DNA from 3 places in the Streptomyces sp. WMMC500 genome. Region 1 is predicted to be linked to each of the others. Evidence: riboswitches for the same ligand, from Rfam matches in the RefSeq annotation. Region 1 holds a riboswitch; each other region holds the start of a gene.
What was found. A riboswitch is a leader RNA that binds a small molecule or an ion and turns the genes downstream of it on or off. The one in region 1 is predicted to bind cyclic di-AMP.

Region 1 (4,773 bases):
GGGCGTCGTCATCTCGTACCGCGCGATCGGGCGCGACGCCGGGCACCACGGGGCGGACGTGGACGCCTTCGACGTGACCCGGGCGACGCCGATCCGGCACATGACCTTCGGGCACGGGCCGCACATCTGTCCCGGCGCGGCGCTGTCGCGGCTGGAGGCGGCGGTGGCGCTGCCGGCGCTCTTCGCCCGGTTCCCGGAGCTGCGGCCGGCGGTGCCGTTGGCGGAGATCCGTAACCTGCCGGTGCTGACGCAGAACGACCTGGAGTCCTTCCCCGTACGGCTCGTCTGACGCCGGGGGCCGGGGGCAGGGCCGGTGTCCGCCGGTCGTGCCTCTGCCCTGCCCGCCGTCCTCCTTCCGTCTCCCCTCCGTCCCCAGCCTGGGCTCCCGCCCGTCACCCGGTCCGTAACCCGCCTGGCCCCGCCCGGTCGCCGTCCTGCCCGGGACGCGGAAACCTGAGGGGACGACGGCAAGGGCCCGCGTGTCGGCCGCACAGGAAGGGCAGCGCAGGAAGGCAAGCGCAGGAGAGGGCAGGTGCAGCCGGTGCGGGAGGACGGCGGGCAGGGCGGCGACCGGCTGGGCGGCGACCGGCGTGGCGGCGGCCGGCGGCGCGGCGACCGGCGGGGCAGCGGCGGTACGGACGGGGGCGGGCGCCGCCTGTTCCGGAAGAAGGCCGGCCCGTACGCCGAAGGCCCCGCCGACCGCGACGACAGCCCGGCGCTGGAGCTGCCGGCCCGGCCGCCCTCGCGGGCCGACGTGGCCAGCACCGGCGAGCGGCGCGTGGGATGGGCGCTGCGCTGGCTGCCGGCGATGCTGATCCTCATCGGTGCGGTGTTCTACTGGGTCACGCCGGAGGGCCTGACCTCGTCCCCGTTCTTCGAGTCCGCGCCGCTGGTCGCCGCGGGGCTGCTGTCGCTGCGCGCGACCGTGCTCACCGCCGTGATCGCGATCATCGTCAACGTCGTGCTGGAGATCGGCAACGGCACGGCGGACTACAGCGAGTCCATCATCGAGATGATCTCGCAGTGCGTGATCGGCGGCCTGGCCATCGGCATGAACGTCCTGATCATGCGCAACTACCGGCGGCTGACCTCCGCCCGCCACGTCGCCGTCGCCGCCCAGCGCGCCGTGCTGCCGAACCCGCCGGCCGGCTTCGGCCCCCTTCTGGTCGCCGCCCGCTACCGGGCCGCCGACGCCGACGCCCGGATCGGCGGGGACCTCTACGCCGTGCAGGAGAGCCCGTACGGCGTGCGCTGCATCGTCGGCGACGTACGCGGCAAGGGGCTGGAGGCGGTGGAGTCCGTGGCCGTCGTCATCGGCGCCTTCCGGGAGGCGGCCGAGGAGGAGCCGGGGCTCGCCGGGGTGGCGCGGCGGCTGGAGCGCGCGCTGCAGCGCCAGGAGACGGGGCGCAGCGGTCTCGACCGGGTGGAGGGGTTCACGACGGCGGTGCTGGCGCAGGTCGACCGCGACTGCGGCAGGCTGCGGCTGCTCAACCGCGGCCATCCGGCACCCATGCTGCTGGGTGCCGACGGCGCGGCGCGCATGCTGCACCCGCGCGAGCACGCGCTGCCGCTGGGCATGGGCGAACTGGGCACGTGGCCGGACGAGCTGCTGGAGGTGCCGTTCCCGCCGGGCTCCGCCCTCGTCCTGTTCACCGACGGCGTGACGGAGGCGCGGAACAAGGCGGGCGTCTTCTACGACCCGCTGACCCGGCTGGGCGGTCAGGTCTTCGACGGCCCGCATGAGGTGCTGGACACTCTCCTGGACGACGTGACCCGCTACACCGGCGGACGGGTCGCGGACGACATGGCGCTGTTCTCCCTCGCCCGCTCCCGTACCCCGTCCGGCACGCCGCCGGCCCCGCCCTCGCATGCACACGCTCCGTAGTGGAACAGCGCCCCTCCGCATAACAACTGATGCACGATCAGCTAACGACCGGACCTCACTCCGTGTAGCCGGCGCGTCAAGTTGTCCGTTTCCGCTGGTACATGCCCGGATCGTCCGCGGCAAAGCACAACTGAATAACGGGAACGACTTGGAATCGAACGCCGTCGTCCGCTAGCGTGCGGTAACGCAGCGCGGTCGTCACTGCCGCCGCAAGAGGCGGCACCGTGCGCCGTCGCCGAATCCCGCACGCGAAACAACTGCAGCAACGGCAACACCTAGGGAACCGGGGAACCACCACCTTGGGGTGAATCGGGCCAACCTCCGCGAGGAGGCGGCCCGTAGGAGACCTTCCTGCTCCGAACCCGTCAGCTAACCCGGTAGGCGAGAAGGAAGGAAAGGAGTACGCCTTCGTGGCGTCCTACAGGCCTGGGCCTGGCTACGGCCATGGCTATGACGATTACGGCTACGACGGCTATGCGCCCGCCGGCAGCGCCCCCGAGGGATACGCGCCGGTCGGCTACGCCGCCGAAGAGCCGGTCTACGCCGCCGGAGAACCGGTCTACGCCGCCGAAGAGCCGGTCGACGAAGTCTTCCCCGAGGACGGCCTTCCCTCCCGCGGCCGCCGGCGCCTCCCCCGGCAGCGCGGCGGCAGCATGGCGCGCAGCGGCGCCGTACTCGGCGTAGGCGTCTTCGCCGCCGTCGGCGCGGGCAGCATGGCCACGGCGCAGGAGAAGCCGCCGGTCGCGATATCCATGCCCGACCAGGTCGACGCCGTCACGAGCGAGATCAGCGCCCAACTCCCGGACGCGGAGAGCCTGCCGGGCGTCGGCGAGCTGATACCGAGCAAGGAAGAGCCCGTCTCCGACGACACCGTCGTCACCACCGCACCGCTCACCCAGGTCAGCTACGCCAGCGACACCGGCTCCGGCACCGCGACCCCGGCCGCCGACTCCGGCGAGGCCCTGCGGGCGCGCATCCTTCAGCAGGCCGACCAGCAGCAGGCGGAGGCCGACGCTGCGGCCCGCGCCGCCGCCGAGGCCGAGGCCGCCAAGCAGGCGGCCGAGGAGGCCGCCGAGGCGAAGGCGGCGGAAGAGGAGCGCCAGCGCCGTATCGAGGAGGAGCGCCGCCGCAAGGCGGAAGAGGAGGCCCGCCGCAAGGCGGAGGCCGAGCGCCTCGCCAAGCTCGCCGCGAGCTACGTCGCCCCCCTCGCCAACTACACCCTCACCTCGACGTTCGGCGAGTCCGGCGACATGTGGGCCGCGGGCCACACGGGCCAGGACTTCGCCGCCTCCACCGGCACCCCGGTCAAGGCCGTGCACGGCGGCACCATCACCGAGGCCGGCTGGGCCGGCTCGTACGGCTACCGCATCGTCCTCACGCTCGAGGACGGCACCGAGATCTGGTACTGCCACCTGTCCTCCATCATCCAGTCCTCCGGCGAGGTCACGACCGCCGACGTCATCGGGCGCGTGGGCGCCACGGGCAACGTCACCGGCCCGCACCTGCACCTGGAGGTCCGACCCGGCGGCGGGGACGCAGTGGACCCGCTCGCCTGGCTGCGCAACAACGGCGCCCCGGTCTGACCGGGCGGCGGGCCCGGCAGCCCGGCCTTGCGGGCCGGGATCACCCCGCCCGCCCGACGGACCGCAAGCCCCCATAAACCCCTTCCCCACGTCTCCGGCGTGCCCGTACGCACCTTCCCCCGTGGCGTCCGGGCGCGCACCGAGACCGCCGGCGGCCCTGGTGGCCGACCCCCCGACACCAGGGCCGTCGGCCTTTTCCCGGGACCTACTCCCCGGGACCGCAGAGACAGAACGGATGCCCGGCCGGGTCGGCGAACACCGGGCAGCTCCCGCCTTCTTCGGAGAGCCGCGTGGCCCCGAGCCGCAGCGCCAGCTCGCCCGCCGCGGCCGAGTCGTCGACGCCGAAGCAGATGTGCATCTGCTGGGGATACGCGCGCTCGAAGTCGGGCCAGAGCGGCGGCCGGTAGCCCGGCACCTCCTCGAATGCCAGCCGTGGAAAGCTGTCCTCGTCCTTGGCGATCACCATCCAGTCGTCGCGAATGACCCGCATGCCGAGCAACCGCGTGTAGAAGTCGGCAAGCTCGCGGGCGTCGGCGCAGTCGAGCACGATGTTCCTGACGTAGGCGTCCATGGCGCCACCCTGCCACGCGGCCCTGAAAACCCCGTGAGACGCCGTGCCGCGCCCGGCTCAGCGGCTCACGCGGCAGCAGCGCCGGTGGACGTACTGCCCCCGGCGGCGATCTCGCCCAGGGCGGCGCGGATCGTGTGGAGCATCCGCTGGGGCCGCTCGAAGACGTCGCTCGCGGCGAACCGCAGCATCCGCCGGACGTCGGGACAGCGCCCCAGGTCGTTGAAGCGCTCGACGTCGGCCAGATGAGCGGACCGGCTGCCGTGGAAGCCGTACCCCTCGATCTCCACGACGAGCCCCGCCACCGGGAAGAAGAAGTCCACCCGTATCCGCCGGCCGTTGGGCGCGGTGAAGGGCACCTGGCTGAGCGGCCGCAACCCGGCGTCGTACATCCGCAGCCGCGCCACCGTCTCCGCGGGCGACCCGGACCGAGGGTCGACGAGCGCCAGCCGCCGCCGCGCCGCGACCACACCCCGCCGCTGCCCGGCCCCGGCAACGGCTTCGGACACCGCATGCAGATCGGTCACCTGCTCCCGCCACCGCCGCGGCAGCTCACCACCGGGACCCCACGGCCGCCGCGTCAACGCCGACTCCACGGCAACCAGCGCCGCGTCCCGCTCCGCCGTACGCAGCAGGTCGACCAGAGTCCGCACGGCGCTGGTCACCCGCAACCCGGCGACGGTGACGATCTCCTCGCCACTCACCGCGGTCCGGTGCACCACACACCCCCCGGGCAT
Region 2 (4,773 bases), 720 kb from region 1:
TGGGCACCGCCCGCGGCCCGGGTGATGTTGCGGGCCATGCCGCCGAAGACGATGTTGTGGAACGGGAACACCGACCACCAGTAGGCGTGGCCGAGTAGCCCGCGGGGGTGGAACAGCGCGCGCTGCCGGTAGCGGGTGCGTCCGTCGACGTCCTGCTCGGCGTACATCTCCAGCCACGCCAGCCCCGGCATCCGCATCTCCGCCCGGAGCCGCAGCAGGTGCCCGGGCTCGATCTCCTCGACGCGCCAGAAGTCCAGCGAGTCGCCGACCCGCAGCCGCTCGGCGTCGCGCCGGCCGCGGCGCAGGCCGACGCCGCCGGCGAACCGGTCGAGCCGGCCCCTGACCGCCCAGGCGAGGGGGAAGGAGTACCAGCCGTTCTCGCCGCCGATGCCCTCGATCACCTTCCACAGCCGTTCCGGGGACACGCCGACGGAAAGCTGCCGGTCGTCCTCGTACAGGCTGCCGCCCGCCCAGTCGGGGTCGGTGGGCAGCGGGTCGCTGGGGGCGCCGGGCACGGCGGCGGACGACCAGCGGGTGGGCACGCGGGCTTCGCCCACCCGGCGCAGCGCCAGGGCCAGCGCCTCGTCGAAGGACAGCGGCCGGCCGGGGAGGTCGGGCACGTACCGGGCGATGTCGTGCTCCTGGCAGACGACCTCGTGGCGCAGCGACTCCGTGAGGGGCCGGGCGATGGCGGCGGGCACGGGGGTGACGAGCCCGATCCAGTGGCTGGACAACCCCGGCGTGAGCACCGGCACCGGCACGACGAGCCGCTTCCGCAGCCCGGCCGTCTCGGCGTACCTGCTCATCATCTGCCGGTAGCTCACGATGTCGGGACCGCCGATGTCGAAGGCCCGGTCCACGTCCCGCGGCATGGTGGCGGAGCCGACCAGATAGCGCAGCACGTCGCGGACGCCGATGGGCTGGATGCGGGTGTGCACCCATCTGGGGGTGACCATGACCGGCAACCGCTCGGTCAGATAGCGCAGCATCTCGAACGAGGCCGACCCGGAACCGATCACGATGGCCGCCCGCAGCACGGTGGCGGGCACGGGCCCGTCCAGGAAGATCCGCCCGACCTCGGCGCGGGAACGCAGGTGCGGGGAGAGCTCCCGCTCCGGTACGCCCCGGGGCGTGAGCCCGCCGAGGTACACGATCCGGCGCACGCCCGCGGCGTGCGCCTGCCGGGCGAAGACATGCGCGGCGCGCCGGTCGGTCTCCTCGAACCCGGCACCGGAGCCGAGGGCGTGCACCAGGTAGTACGCGACGTCGATCCCGCGCATCGCCGCCGCCGTCGACTCCTCGTCCGTGACGTCCCCGCGCACGACCTCGGCTTCGCCGGCCCAGGGGTGGTCGCGGAGCTTGTCGGGTGAACGGGCCAGACACCGCACGCGGTGGCCGGCCTCCAGCAGCTCCGGCACCAGACGCCCGCCGAGGTACCCGGACGCCCCGGTGACCAGGCAGGTCAGCGGGGCCCGGGCAGGCTGACGCTCACGGCCGTCAGGACGAGGGCTCGACACCACTCCATGGTCACGGCGGCCGGGGTGCCGCGCGACCGCACGGGTCTTCCGGGGGACCCGGGGCCTTCCTATGGGAGCCAGTCATGTCGGCCGATCATGACGCGCAGTGCTCTTTGTCAGAGCGGAGGGGGCAAATCAGCGCTTGCCCGGGTCCGGCGGCTGCGCCAGGTCAACTCCCCGCGACGCGGAGTCAATTATTCCGCGAGAACGCGCGACAACCTTGTCATCGAACACACGATCCCCCTAGCGTGCTGCCCGTTCGAGAGGCGAACATCCGCTGCGCGCCGGACCGCCGAATCCTGCCCCCGGCGCCGCGGGCCCTGCCATCAGCTCTCACCGCCGGGCAGGAGCGGGGGACCCACGGGTCCGGCCACCGCCGGACCACGCCGTCCCTCAGGACGGCTCGGGGTGAGGCCCGCCGAAGCCGGCGGCCGGGCATCTCCAGCCCGAACCCGACAGCTCACCTCGCAGGCGTCCGGAGAAAGAGGCCCGTCAGATGTCATCACCTCACGGCCGCCACCGAGCGCGCCGCGCCCCCAGCGGCGCCCGCAAGCTCGCCACCCGCGCCTCGGCGGCGGGCGCCACCCTCGCGCTGCCCGTCATCGGCGCGTCCACCGCCTTCGCCGGGGAAGACACCACGTACATCGTCGCCTCGGGCGACACCCTCTCCGTCATAGCAGCGGAGCAGGACGTCGACGGCGGCTGGAAGACGCTGTACGAGAACAACAGATCCGTCATCGGCGACGACCCGGACCTGATCGCCCCCGGCATGGAACTCTCCCTCGACGGCCCCGCCGCCGGCTCAGCCGGCGGATCCGCCACCGACGCCGACAACGCCTCGTACGGCACCGACACCGCCGCGGACGAGCCGACCGCCGTCATGCCCGTCGACGGCAGCACCCCGACGGCGGGCTACGAGGCGTCCGGCGCGCACTGGGAGAACGGCCACACCGGCCAGGACTGGTCGGTGCCCGTGGGCACGACGGTCAAGGCCGCGGCCAAGGGAACCGTCGTCGAGGCCGGCTGGGACGAGTCCTTCGGCTACCAGATCGTCATCAAGCACGGCGACCAGGACTACACCCACTACGCCCACCTCTCCCAGATCGACGTCTCCGTGGGCGCCACCACGGGCATGGGCGAGGCCATCGCCAAGTCCGGCGCCACCGGCAACGTCACGGGCCCGCACCTGCACTTCGAGGTCCGCACGACACCGGAGTACGGCTCGGCGAAAGACCCGGTCGCCTGGCTGAAAAACCACGGCGTGACCGTCTCGAACCCCGCCTGACCCCCACCACCCGCCCCGTGTGCCCCGTCCACCCCCGGCCGGGGCACACGGCCGATCAGCCGCAGTGTCCCAGCCGCCCCAGAACCCCCCGGCGCTGCAGGTCCCGGATGCGCACGGCCACGGGCCGAGTTGGCCGTGGCCAGCAGTTCGGTTGGGCCGCGCACGGGCAGGCACGGCGACGAAGTCGTGACTGCTCACGTGGCCGTGCAGTCCTGCGGTGCGCAGGAGGAGAGCGCCGAACAAGTCGTCATCTCAGGTGGTTGGGTGCGTGGCGATCCGGAATCGTTCAGCTACTCGGCGACGCTCGTGATGAACGTGTTGATCTCGGCGGTGAGGTTGCGCATGCCCTCCCCCGCTGCGTGCACCGTGGTGGTCTCGAACTGCCATTCCTCCGAGGGTGCCCGGTCGTGGATCCCCCAGGTCAGTCTGACGTGGCCACCAGCGTGGTGTTCCGCCGAGAGAGTCAGGTCGTAGCAGAGGGAGTGCCACGTGCGCGCTCCCTTCCAGCCCCGGAAGTCCTCGGCAAGTGAGGCGAGGAAGGTGTCGAGACCGTCGCCGTCCCAGGTCTCCACCGTGGTCTCGACACTTCCCCAGGGTCCGCGGGCCCTGATGAGGAAGTCGAGTGTCAGTTCGTCCTCGTACCGCCGGGTTGGCTCCGAGAGGAGCAGGCGTGCCGGCCCGGAGTCCCCCACCTGGACCACGGGGCGGCCTGAATCGTCGTAGTCGATCACGCGATCAGGTTAGAAGACCGGGTTCGGCAGCCGTCGTGCTGCCGGCTGGGCCGCATCGGACGTAGCCGCTGAGGTCACGCTCACCTGGGACCACGACGGCATCGCCCCGATCGCCAGACCGAGCGCATCGCCGACGCCACCACCCAGGACGAGATCGACGCGCGCGTCTTCGCCATCGTCACCGACTTCTTTCCGTGCTGAGTGGCGATCTTCCTGCACTGCCCGGCAGTCGCCTTGAACTTCGCCAGCCTCTTCGGGTCCGCATGGAGCTTCTGCCAAACCTCCCGTCCGCTCCCCGGAAGCGGCGGTGTAGCAGCGCACCGCCGCGTACTCCGCCGCGAGCACCGCGACCCCGCTGCCGTGGCAGCAGCTCGGTGACGTCGTTGTGGTGGCCGCCGATGAGGGCAACCGCAAGTGGGGTGCCGTGCCCGTCGGTGATCAGGGTGGCGCTTGGCCCCGGTCCGGCCCCGGTCGACCGGCGACGGCCCGGTGTGGCTCCACCTTTGAGGGGCCGAATTTGGCTGCTATCCACCACCGCCCGCGACCAGTCCATCGTGCGGCAGCATTCAGCTCCGCGAGGAGCCCGCGGCAGACGTTCCCGGGGAATGTCGCTGAACAGCACAGAGGGGATCCCGCACAGCACCTTCCGGTCCCGTATCGGTCTACGGCCTGGATGGCGAAATCGGCGCTCCCGCCGTGGCAGCAGCGGTTCGATCCGCACCCCACAGCACATCCGACACGATTCCCCGCAGCGGCCCGGCCTCCGGGCTCGACGCGCCCTGCCGTCACTCCACGGTCGCATCCCCCATCAGCCCGGCGGTGGAGCGTGGTTCAGTCCTCGGAGTGACTCGTCGCGCGGCTACCGCTGCGATCGTCCTTGCTGGAGAGATCAGCCACCAGCCTGTCGAAACCAAGGAGTCACATGCAGCCCCTCTTGCACGTCGAGGACGCGGCTGCGGCTGGGGCCGGCCGGCTCCGGTCGGCATGGCGGGCAGCCCACGAGCCCGTCGCCGGTGTCTCCCGTCGGCTGCAGCTCACCGCCTACGCAGTGCCGCTGGTCGTCTCACCCTCGAGCCTTTGGCGACTCCCGGCGGTTCTCAACGACGGAATCAGCCTCGGTGAGCGGATATATGTCCCCTCCCTGTCGATCCTCTCCGAGGTTCTGGCGTTCACCGCAATCGGCCTGATCGCCCGTTGGGGCGAGGTCTTCCCCCGCTGGATCCCACTCCTGCGCGGGCGG
Region 3 (4,773 bases), 2.0 Mb from region 1:
CGCGGGCCTGCCGGCGGACGTACTCCGGGTCCCGCCAGCGCGCCTTCTCGTCCCGCAGCTCCTCCACCCGCCGCTCGGCCTGCGCCTTCTCCCGCTCCAGCTCGGCGATCTCGGCGCGCTGGGCGATGTACTGGCGCAGCGGGTACGCGAGCGCCACCACCAGCGAGCAGACGACGAGCGCGAGCACCGCGGCCCGCCCCGTCAGCCGGCTGCGCCGCGGCGGGCGCGCGCGGTAGACGCGCTCCGAGACCCGGCTGACGGCCTGCTCGCCGAGCAGCTTGAGCCGGGTGGTGGTGGAGAAGCGCTCCCTGGCCATGTGCGTCGCGTCCTCCCCGGGCGGCGTGCGGTGGTCGGCCCCGGTCGCACCTTACGCGGTGCGGCCGGGGCCGGGTGCGTCCGACGCCGATGTCGTACGGGTCGGCCCGGTCAGCCGTTCTTGTAGCGGGGGAAGGCGCTGCGGCCCGCGTACTCGGCTGCGTCGTCGAGGATCTCCTCGATGCGCAGGAGCTGGTTGTACTTGGCGACCCGCTCGGAGCGGGCGGGGGCGCCGGTCTTGATCTGGCCGCAGTTGGTGGCGACGGCCAGGTCGGCGATGGTGACGTCCTCGGTCTCGCCGGAGCGGTGGGACATCATGCACTTGAAGCCGCTGCGCTGGGCCAGCTCGACGGCGTCCAGGGTCTCGGTGAGCGACCCGATCTGGTTGACCTTGACCAGCAGCGCGTTCGCCGCGTTCTCGTCGATGCCGCGCTGCAGCCGCTCGGGGTTGGTGACGAAGAGGTCGTCGCCGACGATCTGGACCTTGTCGCCGAGGCGCTCGGTCAGCACGTGCCAGCCGGCCCAGTCGTCCTCGAACAGCGGGTCCTCGATGGACACCAGCGGGTAGTCCGCGACGAGCTGCTCGTAGTACTCGGTCATCTCGGCGGCGGAGCGGCTCTTGCCCTCGAAGACGTAGGCGCCGTCCTTGTAGAACTCCGAGGCGGCGACGTCGAGCGCGAGGGCGACGTCCTGGCCCGCGGTGTAGCCGGCCTTCTGGATCGCCTCGACGATGAGGTCCAGCGCGTCCCGGTTGGAGTCGAGGTTCGGCGCGAAGCCGCCCTCGTCGCCGAGGCCCGTGGACAGGCCGCGCTCCTTGAGGACGGCCTTGAGCTGGTGGTAGATCTCCGCGCCGCAGCGTACGGCCTCGGAGAACGACTCGGCGCCGATCGGCGCGATCATGAACTCCTGGATGTCGACGTTGGAGTCCGCGTGGCTGCCGCCGTTGAGGATGTTCATCATCGGCACGGGCAGCACGTGCGCGTTGGGGCCGCCGAGGTAGCGGAACAGCGGCAGGTCGGAAGCCTCGGAGGCGGCGTGCGCGACGGCGAGCGAGACGCCGAGGATGGCGTTGGCGCCCAGCGACGACTTGTCGGGGGTGGCGTCGAGGTCGAACATCGCCTGGTCGATGAGGCGCTGCTCGGTGGCGTCGTAGCCGACGAGCTCGGGGCCGATCTGCTCGATGACGGCGAGCACGGCCTTCTCGACGCCCTTCCCGCCGTAGCGGGCCTTGTCCCCGTCCCTCAGCTCCAGGGCCTCGAAGGCGCCGGTGGAGGCGCCGGACGGTACGGCAGCACGGCCGGTGCTGCCGTCGTCGAGGCCGACCTCGACCTCGACCGTGGGGTTGCCGCGGGAGTCGAGAATCTCTCGGGCTACGACGACGTCGATGGACGGCACGGTGTCTCCTTCGGAGGGATTCGCTACGGGTTCCGCCCTGAGCCTAGCCGCCCCGGGTGACGGCCCCGGCGCGTACCCGGCCGCATTCCGCGGTACGAGACGGTTCGCGCCCGGAAAGGCCGGGAGAGGACGCGAGAGTGCAGGGAGGGTTCCGGAGCCGGGCCCGGGGTCACCGGGGCCGGCGGTGTGCGGCGTGGCCGTCCCGGCCGGCGCACCGGACGGGCCGGGACGGCCACGCCGCGCCGCACCGTGCCCCGGCGGCGTACGGGGCGACGGGTGCGGCGGTACGGGGCGCGGGCGGGCCGGCCGGTCTCGGTCCGGTGCGGCGGCCCGCGCCCCCGGCTAGCTCACCTTCAGCTTCTGGCCCGGCCGGATGAGGTCCGGGTCCCCGCCGATGACGGACTTGTTGTCCTCGTACAACTGCCGCCAGCTCTCCCCGCCGTGCCGCCGGGCGATGTCGTCGAGGGTGTCGCCCTCGCGGACCTCGTAGTAGAAGCCGCGGAAGACGGTGCGGGACTCCGGCTGCGTCTGCTCGCCGGCGCCGCGGGCCCCGGTGCCCTGCGGGGCCTCCTGCGGCGCCTGCTCCTGCGCCTGCGGGGCCGTCTCCGGCTGGGTCTGCGGTTGCGCCTCCTGTGGCGCCGGCGCGAGCTGCCCGGCGGGCGGGCCGCCGGCGGCCAGGCCCGCGCGAGAGCCGCAGGCGGGCCACGCGCCCGGGCCCTGCATGGACAGCAGCCGCTCGGCCACGGCGATCTGCTGCTGCTTCGACGCCAGGTCGGCGCGCGGGGCGTAGCTGCGGCCGCCGGCGGCCTCCCAGCTCGACTGGGAGAACTGGACACCGCCGAAATAGCCGTTCCCGGTATTCGTCGCCCACTCTCCTCCGGACTCGCAGGCGGCCACCCGTTCCCACGTATCGATGGGCTCCGCGGCAGCGTGCTGAGGGCCCAGCACGGGCAGCCCGATCGCGGTTCCCGTGGCGCCCACGAGAACGGCCATGCGGGAGTGTGTGCCCAGGCGTGCCTCTGCGGCGGGGCGGCGGTGCTTACCCGTTCCGGCAGGAAGAAGCATGATGCTCTTTTCTCACCGACGCCTGCGAGGTGAGCTGTCGGGTGCGGGCTGTGAGTGCCCGGCCGTACGTCGAGCGTGCGGCTTGACCCCAAGCCGTCCGGTCCGCCTTCTCGTTGGACCGGAGCGGCGCTTACCGTGGGTCCCCCGCTCCTGTCAGCGGTGCTTCATGCACAGGTGGCCCGGGTGAACGCCGACAGGATTCGGCGTGAGGCGATCACCGGGGCTCGCGTTGGCGAGCGATGTGACGGTAAGCACATAGGCGTGTGCGATTCAAAGACCCCGGAAAGCGCCGCGCCCGGTTTTCCGTCCGTCAGGTAGCCCGGTCAGCCGATTACGTCAAATATGACTAATCCGCGCCGACTTCACCCGCCGACCGTTCAGTTCCCGCTCAATTCGAGTTCCTGACCAGGCTTGATGTTGTCGGGGTCCGCACCGAGGGAGTTCTTGTTGCCGTCGTACAATTCGGACCATCCGCCCGCCAGTGAATGCTCCGAGGCGATATCCGAGAGGGTGTCACCCGGTCGGACGGTATAACTGCCCTCGCCCGCCGCGGCTTCGCCGCCGGATCCGTCGCTCCCGCGGTTCCCGCTTCGCTGCCCCGTGTCGTCGCCGGGGATCTCCGCGATCCACTCGCGGCCGGTGTCGGGCACCTCGCTCGCGTCGGGCGACTGGGAGCTGCCGGGGGTCTCGACGGCCTCGCGCGGGGCCTCGGGGGCGGAGGGCGGGGTGTCGGACGGCGTGGGGGTCGCGGAGGCGTCCGGGGCGCGGTGCCGGCCGGTGCCCTCGGAGGCGCCGGTGGTGTCGGAGTCCCGGCCGGCCGACTCGCCGGACCCGCCGTCGCGCTCGTCCGGGTCCTGGGTGCCGCGGTGCTTGCCGCCGCCCTCGGTGCCCTTCTCGGCGTCGCGGTCGCCGTCCTCGGCGTCGCGCTTGTCCTCGCGGTCCGTACGCCGGTCCCCGTCCTTCTCCCCGCCCTGGGAGCCGTCCGTGGCGCCCGGGTCGGGGGCGAGGGTGGGCGGCGCCGTGGGGGGCAGCGGCAGCTCGGCGCCGGGGTCGACCTCCGGCACCGCGTCGTCGCCGTCCAGCCCGGCGTCCTCGGCGCACTCCGGCCACGCCCTGTCGGCGCCCATGCCGGCGAGGATGCGCTCGGCGACCGTGATCTGCTGCGCCCGGCTGGCGAAGTCGGGCTGCGAGGCGAACTCCTCGCCGCCGTACTCCTGCCACATGTCCATCGTCAACTGCAGGCCGCCGTAGTACCCGTTGCCCTCGTCGGCGCTCCACAGCCCGCCGCTCTCGCACTCGGCGACCCGGTCCCACGTACCGGCGTCGGCGGCGCTCGCGCCGCTCGCCCCCAGCAGCGGCAGGGCGAGACCCGCCCCGGTCGCACCGGCGGCGACGACGAACGCGGGGGCCTGGCGGGGACGTCGGTGGCGTCCGTTACCCGAGCGCATGCGAGTGCCTTTCGTTCCCTGTGTGTTCGAGCCAGTGGCAGAACTTAATACCGAAGTACCTCCGATCACAAGTTGATCGCCTGAGAGTCACGGGCAGATCACAGAGAAGGGTCGAAGCGCACCGGCAGCGTCCGTAGACCGCGCATGATGAGCCCGCCGCGCCACCGCAGTTCGGACGTCTCGCCGGCCAGCCGCAGGTCGGGAAGGCGGCGCAGCAGGGTGCCCAGGGCGGTCTGCGCCTCCAGGCGGGCGAGGGGGGCGCCGAGGCAGTAGTGGATGCCGTGGCCGTAGCCGAGGTGGGGGTTGTCACGGCGGGACAGGTCCAGGGTGTCGGGGTCGGCGAACCGGGCGGGGTCGCGGTCGGCGGCGGCCAGCACGACGAGCACGGGGTCGCCCACGGCGACGCGCTGCCCGCCGATCTCCAGCGGCTCGGTGGCGTACCGCCACGTCGCCAGCTCCACCGGGCCGTCGTAGCGCAGGAGTTCCTCCACGGCCGTGGGCAGCAGCGCGGGCTCGGCGGCCAGCAGGGCGCGCTGGGCGGGATGGGTGA

Region 2: it holds a riboswitch for cyclic di-AMP, as region 1 does, so the genes downstream of both, O7599_RS12910 (M23 family metallopeptidase) here and O7599_RS16325 (M23 family metallopeptidase) in region 1, are expected to answer to the same signal.
Region 3: it holds a riboswitch for cyclic di-AMP, as region 1 does, so the genes downstream of both, O7599_RS25350 (transglycosylase family protein) here and O7599_RS16325 (M23 family metallopeptidase) in region 1, are expected to answer to the same signal.

Annotation. Positions count from the first base shown of each region.
Region 1 covers NZ_CP114905.1:3,841,830-3,846,602, reverse strand. Annotated here, with positions in the region: gene O7599_RS16335 (cytochrome P450) at 1-289, shown strand, start outside; gene O7599_RS16330 (PP2C family protein-serine/threonine phosphatase) at 533-1,885, shown strand; cyclic di-AMP (ydaO/yuaA leader) riboswitch at 2,109-2,284, shown strand; gene O7599_RS16325 (M23 family metallopeptidase) at 2,296-3,468, shown strand; gene O7599_RS16320 (VOC family protein) at 3,674-4,039, opposite strand; gene O7599_RS16315 (hypothetical protein) at 4,105-4,773, opposite strand, start outside.
Region 2 covers NZ_CP114905.1:3,123,087-3,127,859, forward strand. Annotated here, with positions in the region: gene O7599_RS12905 (SDR family oxidoreductase) at 1-1,517, opposite strand, end outside; cyclic di-AMP (ydaO/yuaA leader) riboswitch at 1,842-2,005, shown strand; gene O7599_RS12910 (M23 family metallopeptidase) at 2,014-2,802, shown strand; gene O7599_RS12915 (DUF6228 family protein) at 3,093-3,533, opposite strand; gene O7599_RS12920 (hypothetical protein) at 3,543-3,752, opposite strand; partial or broken gene O7599_RS12925 (IS5/IS1182 family transposase) at 3,895-4,285, opposite strand; gene O7599_RS12930 (hypothetical protein) at 4,456-4,773, shown strand, end outside.
Region 3 covers NZ_CP114905.1:5,866,731-5,871,503, reverse strand. Annotated here, with positions in the region: gene O7599_RS25360 (septum formation initiator family protein) at 1-316, opposite strand, end outside; gene eno (phosphopyruvate hydratase) at 427-1,710, opposite strand; gene O7599_RS25350 (transglycosylase family protein) at 2,053-2,703, opposite strand; cyclic di-AMP (ydaO/yuaA leader) riboswitch at 2,780-2,991, opposite strand; gene O7599_RS25345 (transglycosylase family protein) at 3,153-4,223, opposite strand; gene O7599_RS25340 (cytochrome P450) at 4,322-4,773, opposite strand, start outside.